3 regions of the Tumidithrix elongata BACA0141 genome follow, and region 1 is predicted to be linked to each of the others. Evidence: predicted binding sites of a transcription regulator. Region 1 holds the regulator's gene; each other region holds the start of a gene.
What was found. The regulator HrcA, encoded in region 1, represses chaperone genes, less so after heat shock. The targets are predictions, from matches to a motif close to TTAGCACTCNNNNNNNNNGAGTGCTAA.
Positions count from the first base shown of each region.

Region 2: a site for HrcA is predicted at 3,024-3,050, ahead of groES (co-chaperone GroES). Genes of this name have one in related genera too.
Region 3: a site for HrcA is predicted at 2,259-2,285, ahead of V2H45_RS17135 (iron-containing alcohol dehydrogenase family protein). Genes of this name have one in related genera too.

Region 1 is NZ_JAZBJZ010000044.1:9,851-15,108, forward strand. It holds gene csaB (polysaccharide pyruvyl transferase CsaB) at 1-349, shown strand, start outside; gene V2H45_RS12285 (restriction endonuclease) at 384-1,295, shown strand; gene V2H45_RS12290 (Uma2 family endonuclease) at 1,323-1,967, opposite strand; gene hrcA (heat-inducible transcriptional repressor HrcA) at 3,546-4,613, opposite strand; gene V2H45_RS12300 (protein phosphatase 2C domain-containing protein) at 4,807-5,258, shown strand, end outside.
Region 2 is NZ_JAZBJZ010000021.1:12,252-17,509, reverse strand. It holds gene V2H45_RS07295 (hypothetical protein) at 279-683, shown strand; gene groL (chaperonin GroEL) at 822-2,456, opposite strand; gene groES (co-chaperone GroES) at 2,589-2,900, opposite strand; gene clpS (ATP-dependent Clp protease adapter ClpS) at 3,182-3,490, shown strand; gene V2H45_RS07275 (DUF6464 family protein) at 3,521-3,883, opposite strand; gene sodB (superoxide dismutase [Fe]) at 4,099-4,701, shown strand; gene V2H45_RS07265 (NAD(P)H-quinone oxidoreductase subunit 5) at 4,934-5,258, opposite strand, start outside.
Region 3 is NZ_JAZBJZ010000078.1:12,346-17,603, reverse strand. It holds gene urtA (urea ABC transporter substrate-binding protein) at 1-1,909, shown strand, start outside; gene V2H45_RS17140 (hypothetical protein) at 1,948-2,142, opposite strand; gene V2H45_RS17135 (iron-containing alcohol dehydrogenase family protein) at 2,417-3,556, shown strand; gene V2H45_RS17130 (Hsp70 family protein) at 3,613-5,256, opposite strand.

The sequences.
Region 1 (5,258 bases):
TGGGGCTATACCCGAACAAAGCATGGTTTTGATCGATGAGAACCCCCGATCGCTCAAAGGGATTTTTCACGGTGTAGAAATGGCAATCGCCATGCGCTATCACGGTTTGATTATGGCGGCGGCTGAGGGCTGTCGATGTTCTGCAATTAGCTACGATCCCAAGGTTTCACGCTTGATGAACGATCAGGATATTCCTGGATGGGAGTTGGCAGATTTACCCGACGATCCGCACGCGATCGCAATGACATGGATAGAACAGTTTGCCAACGGCGATCCCTTGAGTCACACCCAAATTTCTTCACTCAAAGATCGCGCTTTAATTCATCACCAACTTCTGACGAATTTGTAAAGATCTCGTTTCGGCATGACAAAATCCAAACAATATGGCAATTCCCGACTTTCAAACCTTGATGCTTCCTTTTATGCAGTTTTCTAGCGATCGAAAAGAGCATTCGTTTAGAGAAGTTACTGATTATTTGATCGATGAATTTAAGCTATCCGATGAAGAGAAACGTGAACTTTTACCTAGCGGGAAACAAAGGATTATAAATAATCGTGTTGGTTGGACAAGTACACACCTTAAAAAAGCGGGATTATTGGAATCTTCTAAAAGGTCGATTATTAAGATTACAGCCAGAGGACTTGAAGTTTTAAAAAGCAGCCCTACAAGGATCGATCAAAAGTTTTTAAGACAGTTTAAAGAATATTTAGAGTTTGTGGGTGTTTCAAACGGTACTGAGAAAGTGGTTGATGTTGTTGAAGAGCAGGTAACTCAGGATACTCCAGATGAAATGCTGGACTTTGCCTATCAAAAGATCAGACAAGCTTTGGCACAAGAGTTATTGGATAAGGTAAAAAGTTGTACGCCTAGTTTTTTTGAAATTCTAGTCGTTGAACTCCTCGTTAAGATGGGATATGGCGGCTCGATTCAAGATGCTGGAAAAGCGATCGGAAAGAGTGGTGATGAGGGCATAGACGGCATCATCAAGGAAGACAAATTAGGACTAGATGTAATCTACATTCAAGCAAAACGCTGGGGAGGCTCAGTGGGGCGACCGGAGATTCAAAAGTTTGTGGGGGCTTTAGCAGGACAAGGAGCAAATAAAGGAATCTTTATTACAACATCAACTTTCACAAAAGATGCCAAGGAATATGCTCCTAAAAATGCTGCCAAAATCGTCCTGATTGATGGTGAACAACTTGCCCAGTATATGATCGACTACAACTTGGCAGTCTCAACCGTATCAACCTACGAAATTAAAAAAATTGACTCAGATTACTTTGCTGATGAGTAAAGCGATCTGAAAAAATATAATTATTTCTCACTGAAACTGTGACAATAGCCAAGCTCCAGTTTTGCTCTGATCGGATTGACGACTGCGTTGTAAAGCTTGTTCTAGAATAGAAATTTCTAAACCTGACAGAACTTGAGATTGGGTAATTTTCTCGCGATCGCGATTGGCAATCTTAAAAGCTAAAATTTCCATTTTTTCAACATTGACTAACCAATACTCTGGAACGCTTACATCTTGGTAAAGCAAAAGCTTCGCTTCTTTATCATCTGTCAACGTTGTGTGTGAAATTTCAATCACTAGATCGGGAACTGGTGTTTGATCGAGATTTACCACCGAACTACCAAAGGGCGCAGATTGTAAGTTTTCATTCAAGTAGTAAGAGATATCTGGTTGAAACTCGCGTATACCATTTTTGCGATAACTACAGTTGATCAGTCCTTTATGGGGAATGCCTCTGAGCGTACAAAACAGACCGATCGCAAAGTGAATAATTCCATTGTCACTAGCATGATCTGCCCCCACTGGCATTGTTTCAATCCTCATCTGACCATTATTGTAATAGCACCTAGCTTTTGCATAGGCAGGATCTGCTGTGATTTTGGTAAATTCATCCCAAGTAGCAGTAACCCAATTACTAATTTTAGTCTGTTGTTTAGCTTCAAGTTCGAGCATTTCTACCTCCTGCTAGAGCCTGTACTAAAACTATGCTAACCGCGATCGCTCTATGATTGCAACGAACCTAGCGATCGCCTCATGCTCTTAAGAATACCCTTTATAAAAACTCAATGAGTCTGGTAGGGATCTACCAGACTCATGCAAAAATATAAATCACTATTAGAGGTTAACTAGGGTTTACTAGAGGTCGCTAATTGAACGAACTATCCTTTCCGATCTCAATAACCTTGAGTAGCTTGTCTTTAAGTCTTTCTATTTCTAACTCCCAGCAAATCCCTAGAACTAAAAAGTCTCTAAAGGAACGTCCTAGCAATTGCTTCACCTGCCGATACTACCCTGTTTACTACTATGACACTTCATCTTTATCTGTCATATTTAGGTTTGCTTTCAAACAGTCTCACATCGTTGTAGCTATCTCGTTTACCTAGGCTCTTATGAGCATAGCCCTAACTTTAAACAACAGAAAATAAGAAGCTGAAAAACCAAATAGTAACGCAGCGATAGTAACATTTACGGCAATCAAAAACCAAGAAGAAATTAGTAAATGTACCTGAGCTTAAATGACGTAAAACTAATTAGAAAGATATTGCTTAATTAGCTCTATGACTGGCTTGGGGAGGAGGCACTGCCCAGAACCACTTATCTATATGTGCCTATGAATACAATAGAAACAATTCCTTAGAAATGCAAGCGTTTTAACATATGTTTATATTCTGTGGTGCTAGATCGCACTTACAAAAACCTATTCTAAATATCTAAAATTCTTTGATTGCTGCCTCAGCGATCGCAACAGCACTGCTTAGAAGATTTATGCCTATGCAGGCAAGATGCCTGCGCTACAAATAAATTAAAACTTGTTTGGGATCGCGAGATAACACATAGATTCGATACGACAGGCTCCCTTTGGCTTTGGTTGAGAGATCGCACTACAAATTGCCCTTACCAAGTGCCTTTACAAAGAACCCTTATAAAAACTCAGTGAGTCCGATAGAAGGCTACCAGACTCACGCAAAAATATAAATCACTATTGAATTATTACTAGGGTTTACTACAGTTTACTAACTCGACAAACCGTACTTTCTCTTCCTCAATTAACTTGAGTCGCTTGCCTCTCGATCTTTTCGTTTCTAACTTTTCCCAGCAATCCCCTAGAACTATTGAGCAATAAAGGGAAAGTGTTCTAGCAATTGCCTTACCTGACTTTACTAACCTGCCTACTACTATGACACTTCATAATTAACTTGGCTTTCCATCCTCCTTGCCCCGTTGTATCAATCACGTTACCTAAATCCCTTCGAGCTTAGACGCAACTTTAACTAACAGAGGACAAGACAGAAAAACCAAATAGCAGTACAGGGCTAGTAACACCTACGATAATTAACCACCAAGGAAAAATCAGTAAATGTACTCAAACCAAAAAAAGACAAAACTAATAAGAAATAACTTGCTTAGTTAGCTCTGCAACTGGCTTGGGAAGGAGGCACTGCCCAAAACCTTTTATCTCTATGTGCCTGTATTTAGAGTATTAAATCAGACGCTAAAGCGCAAGGATTTTAATATAAGTTCATAAAGTCTCTACCACTGCCCAATTAACTCTGAGAGATGGGTTGCCACAGCCTGCACGGAAGCGATCGCGCGTTCGTAATCGAGACGGGTTGGACCTAAAACACCAACACTACCGACAGGGGTGCGATCGCAGCTATAGGTCGTAGAAATCAGGGTGCAATGCTTGATTGGTTCCAGCGAAATTTCAGAGCCAATTTTCACGGTGACGCTATTTGGCTGTGAAGACTCAGGTCGATCGAAAATTAGGGGCAATAAAGAAGCTTGATCGGCCTCTAAAAGTTGGATCACGCTTTGGATTTGGCTAAGTTGGGTAAATTCGGGCTGACGAAGCAATTCTGTCATACCACTGATGAAAAAATGTCCGACTGCAACGGGGTTGTAAATTCGCATCAACTGCTGCAAAGACTGTTGCAATAACGTAGCGTACTGCTGAAACTTACTATCTAGTTCGTGCCATTGCAAAGTACTAGTTAGATCTGACCAACGCTTATCTCGCAAGTGTGTATTGAGAAAATTATTTAAAATTTGCAGCTCTGCTTCTAGCAGATCGGCATTGGTCTCTGAGGGCAAATCCATCATTACCGATGCTGTATGGTAAGCATCACTCACAGCGACCACCATAACTTTGCAGGTATCGACCATCACCAATTGCAAGTGACGAATCTTGACCGTTTGCATATCAGGCGCAGTGATCAAGGCAATACAACCACTTAGAGTTGCCAAAATTTGCGCCACACCCCGTAAAATTTGCTCTAGGCTGTTATTCCCAGATAAGCCCATTTTGCTCTGCAACATCTGAGCTGCATTATCCGTCAGTTCGCTGGAAGGGTTAATCAGTTCGTCTACATAAACCCGATAGCCTGAGTCAGAGGGGACTCTGCCTGCGGAGGTATGGGGCTGGTATAACAGACCCGAACGGTCTAGCATACTCATAACATTACGAATCGTGGCAGAACTAATATCAAAGTTGTACCCTTCTAACAAAGCTTTTGAGCCAACTGGTTCAGCTTTTGCGATGTAACAGTCGATCGTCGCCCACAGAACTTTTTGTTCTCTAGCGTTCAGCTTTGTCTTCATAGATTTTTGGATGAATCGAAATGGAGGTTAATATGGTGAAAACTAAAAAATAAAATTATGTTTTGTTTAAAATAAAGTCTGATTCTACTAGGATACTCAGATTAGACCAGAATTCTAGTATCAGGTTAGACAAGTGTTTTGAGATCCCATCTGTGAGATAATTCTGAGATTTTGAATGATCGTATACTTCCCTATGAATAAGCAGGATCAATCTACGGTAATTCCGCGACAATATCTCTGGGCGGTAGGGATAGATACGGAAGCATTTCCTCAAGGATCGATGCTAGGCGATCGCTATCGTGTCATAGATTCTCAAATTGTGGTTGATACGCAAAGTTTTAAGCTGCCCGAAATTCCTGACGAGTTTCCCAACGATGTGGTTTCTTATCTCAGGTTATCTCGGCTAGTGATGCACTTACCCCGCCCCTATGGACTATTACGGTTTGGCGAAGAGTTGGGTGTCTCAGAGGTGTTATTACTCGAAGATGCCCCCATCGATTCCACAGGTAAGCTCTTACCGACCTTAGAAGCAAGTTGGGGGCAAGCCACACCCTTACGACAAGTTAACTGGCTGTGGCAGGTTTTACAGCTATGGCAACCCCTTGCCGAGCAAAATATGACCAAAACACTGCTCAACGCTAATTT
Region 2 (5,258 bases), on a different contig from region 1:
ATAAGAACAAAAGTTAAGTTAAGTAACTTTTTACGCAATCGTTAAGATTTGAAATTTACATCTGTAGTACTTCCTTTAAATGCACTCCCCCGTCTGCAAGCGGATGGGGGAGTGCATTTCTATAGAAAGAGGTAAACCTTTGCCTAGAACCACTTCTTTCCGCCTCTTGATTTTGCAATCTAATTTCCACAATCAAGTTGTTATAAAATAAAAAAAGCACCGAATCGCTAGTTGAGCGAAAAGGTTTAGGCTTGCCACTTCACCCAGAAGTTAAATTTATGAAAACCTTAATTTTAGGGATAACCAGCTTGGCGATCGCGAACATATTCGCCATCCCAGCTTACGCAGATCTGTCTATTGGCACGAGTTTTAGCAGCGGTAATACTAGGGTGATTATTCAATACGGCACTCCTAGTCAATATGGTTCTTACGATCCTTACGATCGATATTCGCGCCATCATTCTCACCACCGCGAAAACTACTATCAGAATGTCGTGCCGATCTACAGGCAACCCAACTATTCCTATCATCAAATACCAAATCCTTATAGCCTGCCCACGAATACAAATCTTTATAACCGATCGATCGTTGAAACCCAAGTTTCTCCATCTCCAAGATCGGTTTATATCTATGAGGGTAACCCTAACTCCTATCACAGACATCATCGGTATTACTCGCATTAATGCGTTGTTGCAAAACCAGAATTTCTTAATTCTACTGGGCTTAAACCGTAGATTCAAAAACAAAGTGGCTTGAGTAAATTTAACTCAAGCCACTTTGTTGTTTAAAAGAGTAGTTTGCTAAAAGCCAAATGCAGGCGATTAGTAATCGAAGTCACCGCCGCCCATACCGCCGCCACCAGCAGGAGCAGCTTCTTTTTCAGGCTTATCGACAACGATACATTCTGTAGTGAGAATCATGCCAGCGATCGATGCTGCATTTTGCAAAGCAGAACGAGTAACCTTGGCAGGGTCGACGATACCTGCAACAAACATATCTTCAAATTCACTGGTCATTGCATTAAAGCCAGTATTGAATTCTAGTTCTTTGACACGCTCTGCAATTACAGCACCATTGTGACCGGCATTTTCAGCAATTCGCTTGACAGGAGCCAAAAGTGCCTTCGACACAATCAGCGCACCCGTGAGTTCTTCACCGGTGAGGTTGCCCTTTGCCCATGTTTCCAATTCAGGAGCCAAGTGAGCGTAGGTCGTCCCACCACCAGGAACGATGCCTTCTTCAACCGCAGCTTTGGTTGCGTTAATCGCATCTTCCAGACGGAATTTACGATCCTTCATTTCGGTTTCAGTCGCAGCACCAACTTTAATTACAGCTACACCACCCGATAGTTTTGCCAAGCGTTCTTGTAGCTTCTCTTTATCAAACGAAGAATCGCTTTCTTCAATTTGACGGCGAATTTGTTCGCAACGAGATTTGACTGCGACTTCATTACCTTCGGCAACAATCGTAGTGCTGTCTTTGGTAACGGTGATCCGACGGGCACGACCCAATGAGTCAAGCTTGACTGTATCAAGACGGAGTCCAGCATCTTCGGTAATCACTTGACCACCTGTCAAGACAGCTAGATCTTCTAGCATGGCTTTGCGGCGATCGCCAAATCCAGGAGCCTTGATCGCACAAACGTTCAACACGCCGCGCAGACGGTTCACGACTAGGGTAGCAAGTGCTTCCTTTTCAATGTCTTCGGCAATGATCAAGAGCGGACGACCAGCACGAGCAACTTGCTCTAGAACTGGTACGAGGTCTTGAACCATACCGATTTTCTTATCGGTGATCAAGATGGCAGGATCTTCAAGGGAAGCTTCCATGCGTTCGCTATCGGTAACGAAGTAAGGAGAGATATAGCCCTTATCAAAGCGCATCCCTTCGGTGATTTCTAGTTCAGTCGTCATCGACTTGCCTTCTTCGAGCGAGATTACGCCTTCTTTGCCAACTTTGTCCATGGCTTCGGCGATCATCTTACCAACTTGCTCGTCGTTACCAGCAGAGATCGTACCGACTTGAGCGATCGCGTTAGAAGACTCTACAGGGCGAGCATGAGCAGCAATCTTGTCTACAAGGAAACTAGATGCCTTATCAATACCGCGCTTGAGAGCGATCGAATTTGCGCCAGCGGCAACGTTACGCATACCTTCTTTGACGATCGCGTGCGCTAAAACGGTTGCAGTGGTGGTTCCGTCGCCAGCAGCATCGTTGGTTTTAGAAGCGGCTTGACGAATTAGTGCCACGCCTGTGTTTTCAACGTGATCTTCTAATTCAATTTCCTTGGCAATGGTGACACCATCATTGATGATTTGAGGTGAACCAAACTTCTTTTCTAGAACGACATTTCTGCCTTTAGGTCCAAGAGTAACAGCTACAGCCTCAGTGAGGATATCCATGCCTCGTTCTAGGGCGCGGCGTGCATCTTCGTTATAAATGATTCTCTTTGCCATAGTTTTGATTGGTTGTTAAGTTGTGAGTTATCAGTTGTGAGTTATCAGTTATCTCAAGGCTGTTAGCAGTTAGCTATTAGCAGTTGGCTATTTCTTGGAAGCTAAGAGCTAATCGCTAAGAGCTAATTGCTTTTATTCGACGATCGCTAAGATATCTTTCTCAGCTAGCAATACATATTCATCTGTGCCGATCTTGATATCAGTACCTGCATACTTTGAATAGAGAACCTTGTCGCCGACCTTGACATCAAGAGCTTGACGAACGCCTTTATCGTCAAGTTTGCCAGGACCTACGGCTGAGATTTCTCCCACTTGTGGCTTTTCCTTTGCGGTATCAGGTAAAAAGATACCTCCTGCTGTTTTTTCTTCCTTTGCGCTGATTTTGATGAATACGCGATCGCCTAAAGGCTTTACAGTAGAGATGTTTAAAGACGTTGCTGCCATAGTTATCAACCTAATTCGTTAACATTTACATGCTCTTAAAAACCAGCAACATTGCGATCGCTTGAAGATTAACGAGTTGCTAATATTCAAAACAATCGATCTAGTAGCGGCTTAAGAGCTAAATTAGCACTCTTAACTGCTGACTGCTAATTTAGCGGAAACTGAATTACATATACGAGTGTGGTTTACCGAACTAGTGCAATACTTGCCCAAAAAAAGCTGCCAATGTCAAAATCATTTTGACTATAATGAGGAACTAGGAGTTGGAAACACAATTTATGATGCCTATTGTTGCTGCCACTCAAGCCCCTGATAAAGCAAGTCAGACGGTTTTGTCCGTTGTTAAAAAGCCTTACCCTAACTATAAAGTCATCGTTCTTGACGATGACTTTAATACGTTTGAGCATGTGATTAAGTGCCTGCTGAAATATATTCCTGCCATGACAGAGTCCTTGGCGTGGGAATTGACCAATCAGGTGCATTTTGAGGGGTTGGCGATCGTGTGGGTAGGGCCACAAGAACAAGCCGAACTTTATCACGCACAATTAAAACAAGCCGATCTAACGATGGCTCCACTTGAGCCTGCCTGATTGCTAACCTGCCTGATTACTAATAAGTACCTAAGACCCTTCTACCTTTTCCAAAAATCTACAGCCCTCACAGGGACCAAGGGGATTGACCGCACAACGCATAATTTCCGATCGCGCATTAAATCGGCAGGAAGCATCACCAACCACCCAACGCCCATCTACTAAGGTATTTTCCAAGGGTTTCTGGCTGGGTTGAACGTATACGACAATGTTAAATAGTGCGTAGCGGCCGTTTCTAAACTGATAGCGGTGGCGACGTTCCAAAACTGTGTAAGGCTTGCCCTCCAGCTCTAAATAATTTCCAGGTTGGGGCATCCAGTCTAGGTAGATCTTGCCCAAGCAGCGATCGGGATGAATCACCCAAACCTCTGTAGGCAAAGCAGATATTTGCATAGTACAGATTTTAAATATTAAACAATGTAAATCTGAATGAGTTCAGGCTCATAAGAATTCCTTTGAAGAATGAGAAGCATTAAAGCTAGTTTCACTTCACTACTTGTTGGACTAAGTGCGTTGTAGCAAGAATTACGGTTTACGATGTAGCATATAATTGTAACAATACTTAAACCTAAGAAAGCTAAGCAAATTACTTAGAGAGGAGCAGAATAATGGCGTTTGAACTTCCTGCATTGCCCTACGACTTGAATGCGCTTGAGTCATCAGGCATGTCAGCTAAGACCTTAGAGTTTCACTATGGCAAGCATCATAAAGCCTATGTAGATAACCTCAATAAACTCGTGCAAGATACCGATTTGGCTGGCAAATCTTTAGAAGAGGTCATTACAACCAGCTTTAAAGAAGGCAAGGCTGGCATCTTTAACAATGCTGCGCAGGTTTGGAATCACACTTTTTATTGGAATGGCATCAAGCCCAATGGTGGTGGTACACCCACAGGTGAGCTTGCTGCACTGATCGACGCAAGTTTTGGCAGTTTTGATAAATTCAAAGAAGAGTTTAAAAATGCTGGTGCTACTCAGTTTGGTAGTGGCTGGGCTTGGTTGGTAAAAGAAGGTGGCACGTTGAAAGTCACTAAAACTCCTAACGCTGAGAACCCTTTAGTTCATGCGGGACAAGTTCCTCTCTTGACTATGGATGTTTGGGAACATGCCTATTATCTAGACTTCCAAAATAGCCGCCCCAACTTTATGCAAAACTTTGTCGATCATCTGATTAATTGGGATGTGGTTGCCAAAAATTTAGCTGCTGCCTAAGTTTTCTATCATTACGCTTTAATAACAAAAAAGGGTGAACTGGTTCACCCTTTTTTGTTTGTTTGTAATTCAGCAATCAAACCTAAATTGATATGAGTTCGACAGTTCGATGTTTTACCTCTCCCCAACCCCTCTCCTCGCAGGAGAGTGGCTTGAAAACCCCATTTTTTTTTGCTCCTCCCTCGCCTTTTAGGCGAGGGAGGCTGGGAGGGAGAGGTTCATCGCATTCACGTTAAATTGATGAGAAGATCACCAATCCTAAGACACCAATGAAAATCACAAGGGCATAAAACTGCGCTTTGCCATTTTCAAAGTACTTCAGTCCTTCACCTGTAATTACAGTGACAAAGCCAGCGAGGTTGACAGCGCCATCGACAATTTTAGAGTCTACTTCTAAAACCTGACGTGCCAAGCGACGAGAGCCACTCACAAACAAGAATTCATAGAGTTCGTCAATGTACCATTTGTTTTTGGAAAACAGGTAAAGGGGTTGGATCGATTTAGCGATCGCATCGGCAGATATTTTCTTTTGCAAGTACATCAAAATCGCGAGCGAA
Region 3 (5,258 bases), on a different contig from region 1:
CGTTGTGACCCTATTTGGCTGTTGGACATCGGCAAGTCGTAAATCTGTCATCCCAATTTTAGAGGCTCACAATACCTTGCTCTGGTATCCACTCCAGTACGAGGGTTTAGAATGCTCCAAACAGGTTTTCTATACGGGTCTATGTCCAAATCAACAAGTAGAACCTGCCGTACAGTGGCTTTTAGAGCATATTGGCAAGCGTTTCTATTTGATTGGTTCTGACTATGTATTTCCGCGAACAGTCAATAAAATCATTAAAGCTCAACTCAAGCAACAGGGAGGGGCGCTCGTTGGCGAAGCCTATAAACCCCTTGGCAATATTGAGTTTGCATCGATTATCTCTGAGATCGAAAACGTAAAGCCCGATCTAGTCTTCAGTACGATCAATGGGGATAGCAATCGTGCATTTTACGCCCAATACCAGCAGGCAGGTATCTCTGCCTCTGAAATTCCCATTATGGCAGTTAGCGTGGCAGAAGTGGAACTGCAAAATTTAGCAACCTCTGCGTTCGGGCATTATGCCAGTTGGAGCTATTTCCAAAGTTTAGATACAGAAGCAAATCAAGCCTTTGTCAAGAATTTTCAGGCAAGATATGGCGATCGCTATCCCACCAGCGATCCGATTGAAGCAGCCTATACACAGGTTTATCTCTGGAAGCAAGCGGTAGAAGCGGCTCAGTCCTTTGAGAGCGATCGGGTGAGAAATGCAGCCTACGGACAAACCTTTGCATCTCCTAGCGGTGCGATCGCCATGGAGTCCAATCATCACGTTCGCAAGTCCTGTAGAATTGGCAAAATCAAAGCTGACGGTCAGTTTCAGATTGTATATACGAGCGATACTCCGATTCAGCCCTTACCTTGGATGGGTGTCGAACAATTCACGCAAAACGCTAGATGGAAAGATAGTCTTGGGGAAGATTCCAAAAACAAAGATTTGTCCAATCGAGGAGATTGGAATCCAGATGCGGTTATCGACTTGCTAGCTGAAGTGCCTCAGAGCATCGATTACATCTGTCAGTTAGAGCAAACATCGAACCAACTTAAAAAAACCTTGAGCCAATTGCAAAGGGAAATCCACGAGCGCATTCAATCTCAAGAAGCGCTTTATAAAGCCAATCAAGAAATCAGCGCGCTGAATGCCATGCTCAAAACTGAAAATCTGCGTATGAATGCCGAATTGGCAGTAACTCGCCAATTACAGAAAATGATTTTGCCAACGGATGAAGAACTAAAAAATATTGAAGGCTTGGATATTGCTGGCTTTATGGAACCAGCTTCTGAAGTGGGTGGCGACTACTATGATGTGCTGCAACTGAATGGCAGGGTAAAGATTGGCATTGGCGATGTTACAGGGCATGGCTTAGAAAGCAATGTTCTGATGATTATGGTACAGACATCCGTGCGAACGTTACTTGCCATGCAAGAGAATCTCGATCATGTCAAGTTTCTCGTCAATCTCAACCGTGCCATCTTTGACAACGTGCAGCGCATGAAATCTGATAAGAATTTAACGCTATCTATCCTAGATTATGAAGCGGGTAACCTCTATCTTAGCGGTCAGCATGAAGAGATGATTGTTGTGCGCCAAGGCGGCATCTTAGAGAGAATTGACACCGTTGATTTAGGATTCCCCATTGGTCTAGAATCGAATATTACAGATTTTGTGAATCAGACCCACATTCGATTAAATTCGGGTGATGTTGTGGTGCTCTATACCGATGGCATTACCGAAGCTGAAAACATTCAAAACGAACGCTATGGCATAGAACGTCTTTGCGAAGTAGTTCGTTTAAATTACGTGTTGTCATCTACAGAAATCTGTCAAGTGATTGTTGATGACATCCGTTCCTATATTGGCAAACAGAAAGTCTATGATGATATTACGTTGCTCGTTCTTAAGCAAAAGTAGATAAGAGCAAAAGTAAATAAGCTGGGTTGATTGTCGTTCTACTTTTGCACGATCGCTTTGGTAGAGGTTATGACATCCAGATTAGAACTAGCATGGGATGGAGCCATTTTGCTGGAGGGAATCACGAGAGGCAAGACAATGGTTAACAGCGCGATCGCGACAATATTGATTACAAAAGACTGACCAAATTGGGAGCTGGGGATGTTTTCGTCTTTGTTGTATTCGGGTGACATCGATTTATCTCCTTTCTTTCTCTATAAGTTTAATCATCACATCTGTTTCAGATTAGACCTGTGATGCTAGTTGCTTGTTCCTTGTGATATTAATGGCCAGTTCTCTGTGATCTTTATCACGACTCAAATAAACCTATTGCTAAAAATCTCGCTAAGGTTAACATAACGCTAGAGAAGTTGCCGTAATCATTCATATAGTATTTACAAATTGGCCAGGCTTGCTAAGATTTCACTTAGACAATACGAACACAGATTGCGGAAAAAATTAAAACCAATGACCAATGCCGAAACTCTTCCTATGCTTGCGATCGCTCCAGCTCAACTACTGCGAGGGCAGGGGATTTTGTCTCAGTTAGCCGAGCATCTCCTCTCTTTAAGCGAACAAGTGGGGAAGCAAGGGGGAAAGAAAGCTTTGGTTGTTTCTGGTGCAGCAGCAAAATCCGCGTTTGAAGCCAAACTCGATACCTCAACCTTAGAAGCAGCTGAGATTCAACTGATCTATGCCCCAACCATTAAAGGTTGTACTGAAGCAAGTCTAGCTACTCTACACCATGCGATCGCTACGCATCAGCCTGATGTGATTTTGGGCGTAGGGGGTGGCAAAGTGTTAGATACGGCGAAATTGATTGCCTATCAATCTAAATTGCCCATTGTTACGATTCCAACGACGGCTGCTACCTGTGCGGCTTGGACGGCTTTAAGCAATGTTTACACCCCAGCGGGTGCTTTTGATTACGATGTCTCCCTGCCACGATGCCCCAACATGATGTTGGTAGATTACGACCTAATCGCTACAGCGCCACAGCGCACTCTGGTGGCTGGCATTGGGGATGCGATCGCCAAGTGGTACGAGGCTTCGGTCAGTAGTGGGCATAGCGATCGCACCTTGGTGATTGCGGCTGTGCAAGAAGCAAGAATTTTACGGGATATCTTGCTACAAAAATCCGAAGAAGCGATACAAAATCCCCAGAGCGCTGTTTGGCAAGAGGTTGTCGATGCTACGGTTTGTCTGGCAGGTGCGATCGGTGGTTTGGGTGGGGCTAATTGCCGAACGGTGGCGGCTCACGCTATCCATAATGGGCTGACGCATTTGCCCCAAGCCTATGGCACGCTTCATGGCGAAAAAGTTGCCTATGGGATTTTGGTGCAGTTACGGCTGGAAGAATTTCAAGGTAATGCACTTGCAGCAACGTCAAGACAGCAATTGCTCAAGTTTTACGATCGGATAGGTTTGCCTAAAACCCTATCTGACTTGGGTTTAAAAGATGTTACCTTGGCAGAATTGGAAACCGTCGCGGCAATTACCTGTCAACCCAACTCTGACATTCATCGGATGCCTTTTGAGGTTGTACCCGATCGGGTTTTAGCAGCAATGGTGTCTACAACCTGTCCTGTTGGGATAACAGTCCAATGATTGGTTGGGACTGAAGAACAAAAGTGGAATGGATTTAACTGATGTTTTTCTTTTAATCAAATCAATTGGACGACGGCTTGGCTTTCGGTAAGAAGTTCGTTAGTGAGCAGATCCTCGACCGTGATTCTCAAGGTACGTTGACTGTCTACGGTAAAGAGAACCTTGATCCGATCGCTGCCAGGTTTGCCTAGAGGATTGAGAAGCGCAATCGTGCGACTCTCGGGGCGATCGTTGAGCGGCTGCACGGAAACTTGATTTTTATCGAGCGTACGGGTTACCAAGCGATCGCTGTCAAAATAAACCTCAATATTGGTTTCGCCCAGTTCGCCAATTACCAGCTCAATACTGGGCTGATCGGGCATGGAAGCCCCTAGGATCAGTTCCACAGGTTTGGGGAGGGGATAGGATTGACCTGCCTTGACGATTGTATGCCAGTTGTGACGCTTGTAGCGTTTGTCCCAGTAGCGCACCCCATAGCTGTGATAGAGAAAATCTTGTACTTCCCAACCCTGAGAAATTGCACCGTGGGCGATCGCCTCAAAGGGTTTGTCAGCTTTAACTTTTTCGGCTGGGAAATGCTTTAACGTCCAATCTCGCACGGCAGGGATCTGAGCCGTGCCTCCTACGAGAAGTACGGCATCGATATTCTCTAATTCTAGATTCTGCCGCATTGCTTGCTGGCGAATTTGCTCTAGAGCAGCATCGAGGTTGGCAAAAAATTGATGTTGTTCGAGAATTTGATTAAATTGAGCGCGATCGAGCTGTAGCTCGTAGCTGTTAAAGGTTTCATCATCAAAAAGAACTTCGTTGGCTTGCTCGGAGCTAGAAAGCTCGATCTTAATCTTCTCCGCCAAGCGCGTCACGAGGGAATTCTTAACTACGGCTTGGGTTGCATGGAAGTAATCGACTAACCAGTTGTCGATATCCATACCGCCGAGGGTTTGTCCCACCTTGGCAAGTACCTTTGCAGTTTGGGCTTTGGATTGGGTATTTGCCAAAGCGTTAACTGGAGAGCTTCCCCATTTGAGCAAAAATCCGAGGGGAGATTTCTGTTTGCTTGCAGGCGAATTCTCTGCACTTTGGGATAGCAGTTGGGGAAGTGTGAGTCGCACGAGCGACAAATCGAGGGTTCCGCCACCAAAATCGATTACCAAAAGGGTTTCATCGCCACGGGTGATGCCGTAGCCCAGTGCCGCTGCGGTAGGCTCATCCAGCAGGCGTACTTGCTTGACTTCTAACCGTTCGCAAATGCCGCCCAGCCATTGACGATAGGGTTCAAAACTATCGACGGGAACCGTAAAGACGATCGACTCGACATCGGGAAGCTGAGCGATCGCACGAAGTAAAAACCACTCGCCAACTTGCTCGAAGGTCACCTCTCGTCCATCTAACTCAGGCACAAACACAGGCGCTGGATTGCCGATCGCGCGTTTAAAGCTGCGGAAAAATCGCGGTTCACCCTTAGTGAGTTTGATATCTAAGCCGCGATCGCGGACTTCCTGCCCCACAAGGACTTGCGAGGTCTGGGCATCCTGTACGTAGACCAAACTTGGAATCAAGGATGGATTCCCAAACACCAGCGAACTTAAGCCTGCCAGCTTGACGGTTTCCACTGCACTACGTTTAGAGCCATCCTCTGAGAAATCGCCAATCCTTGCTATAACAGTATTGCTCGTACCAAAATCGATCGCATAGTGCATGG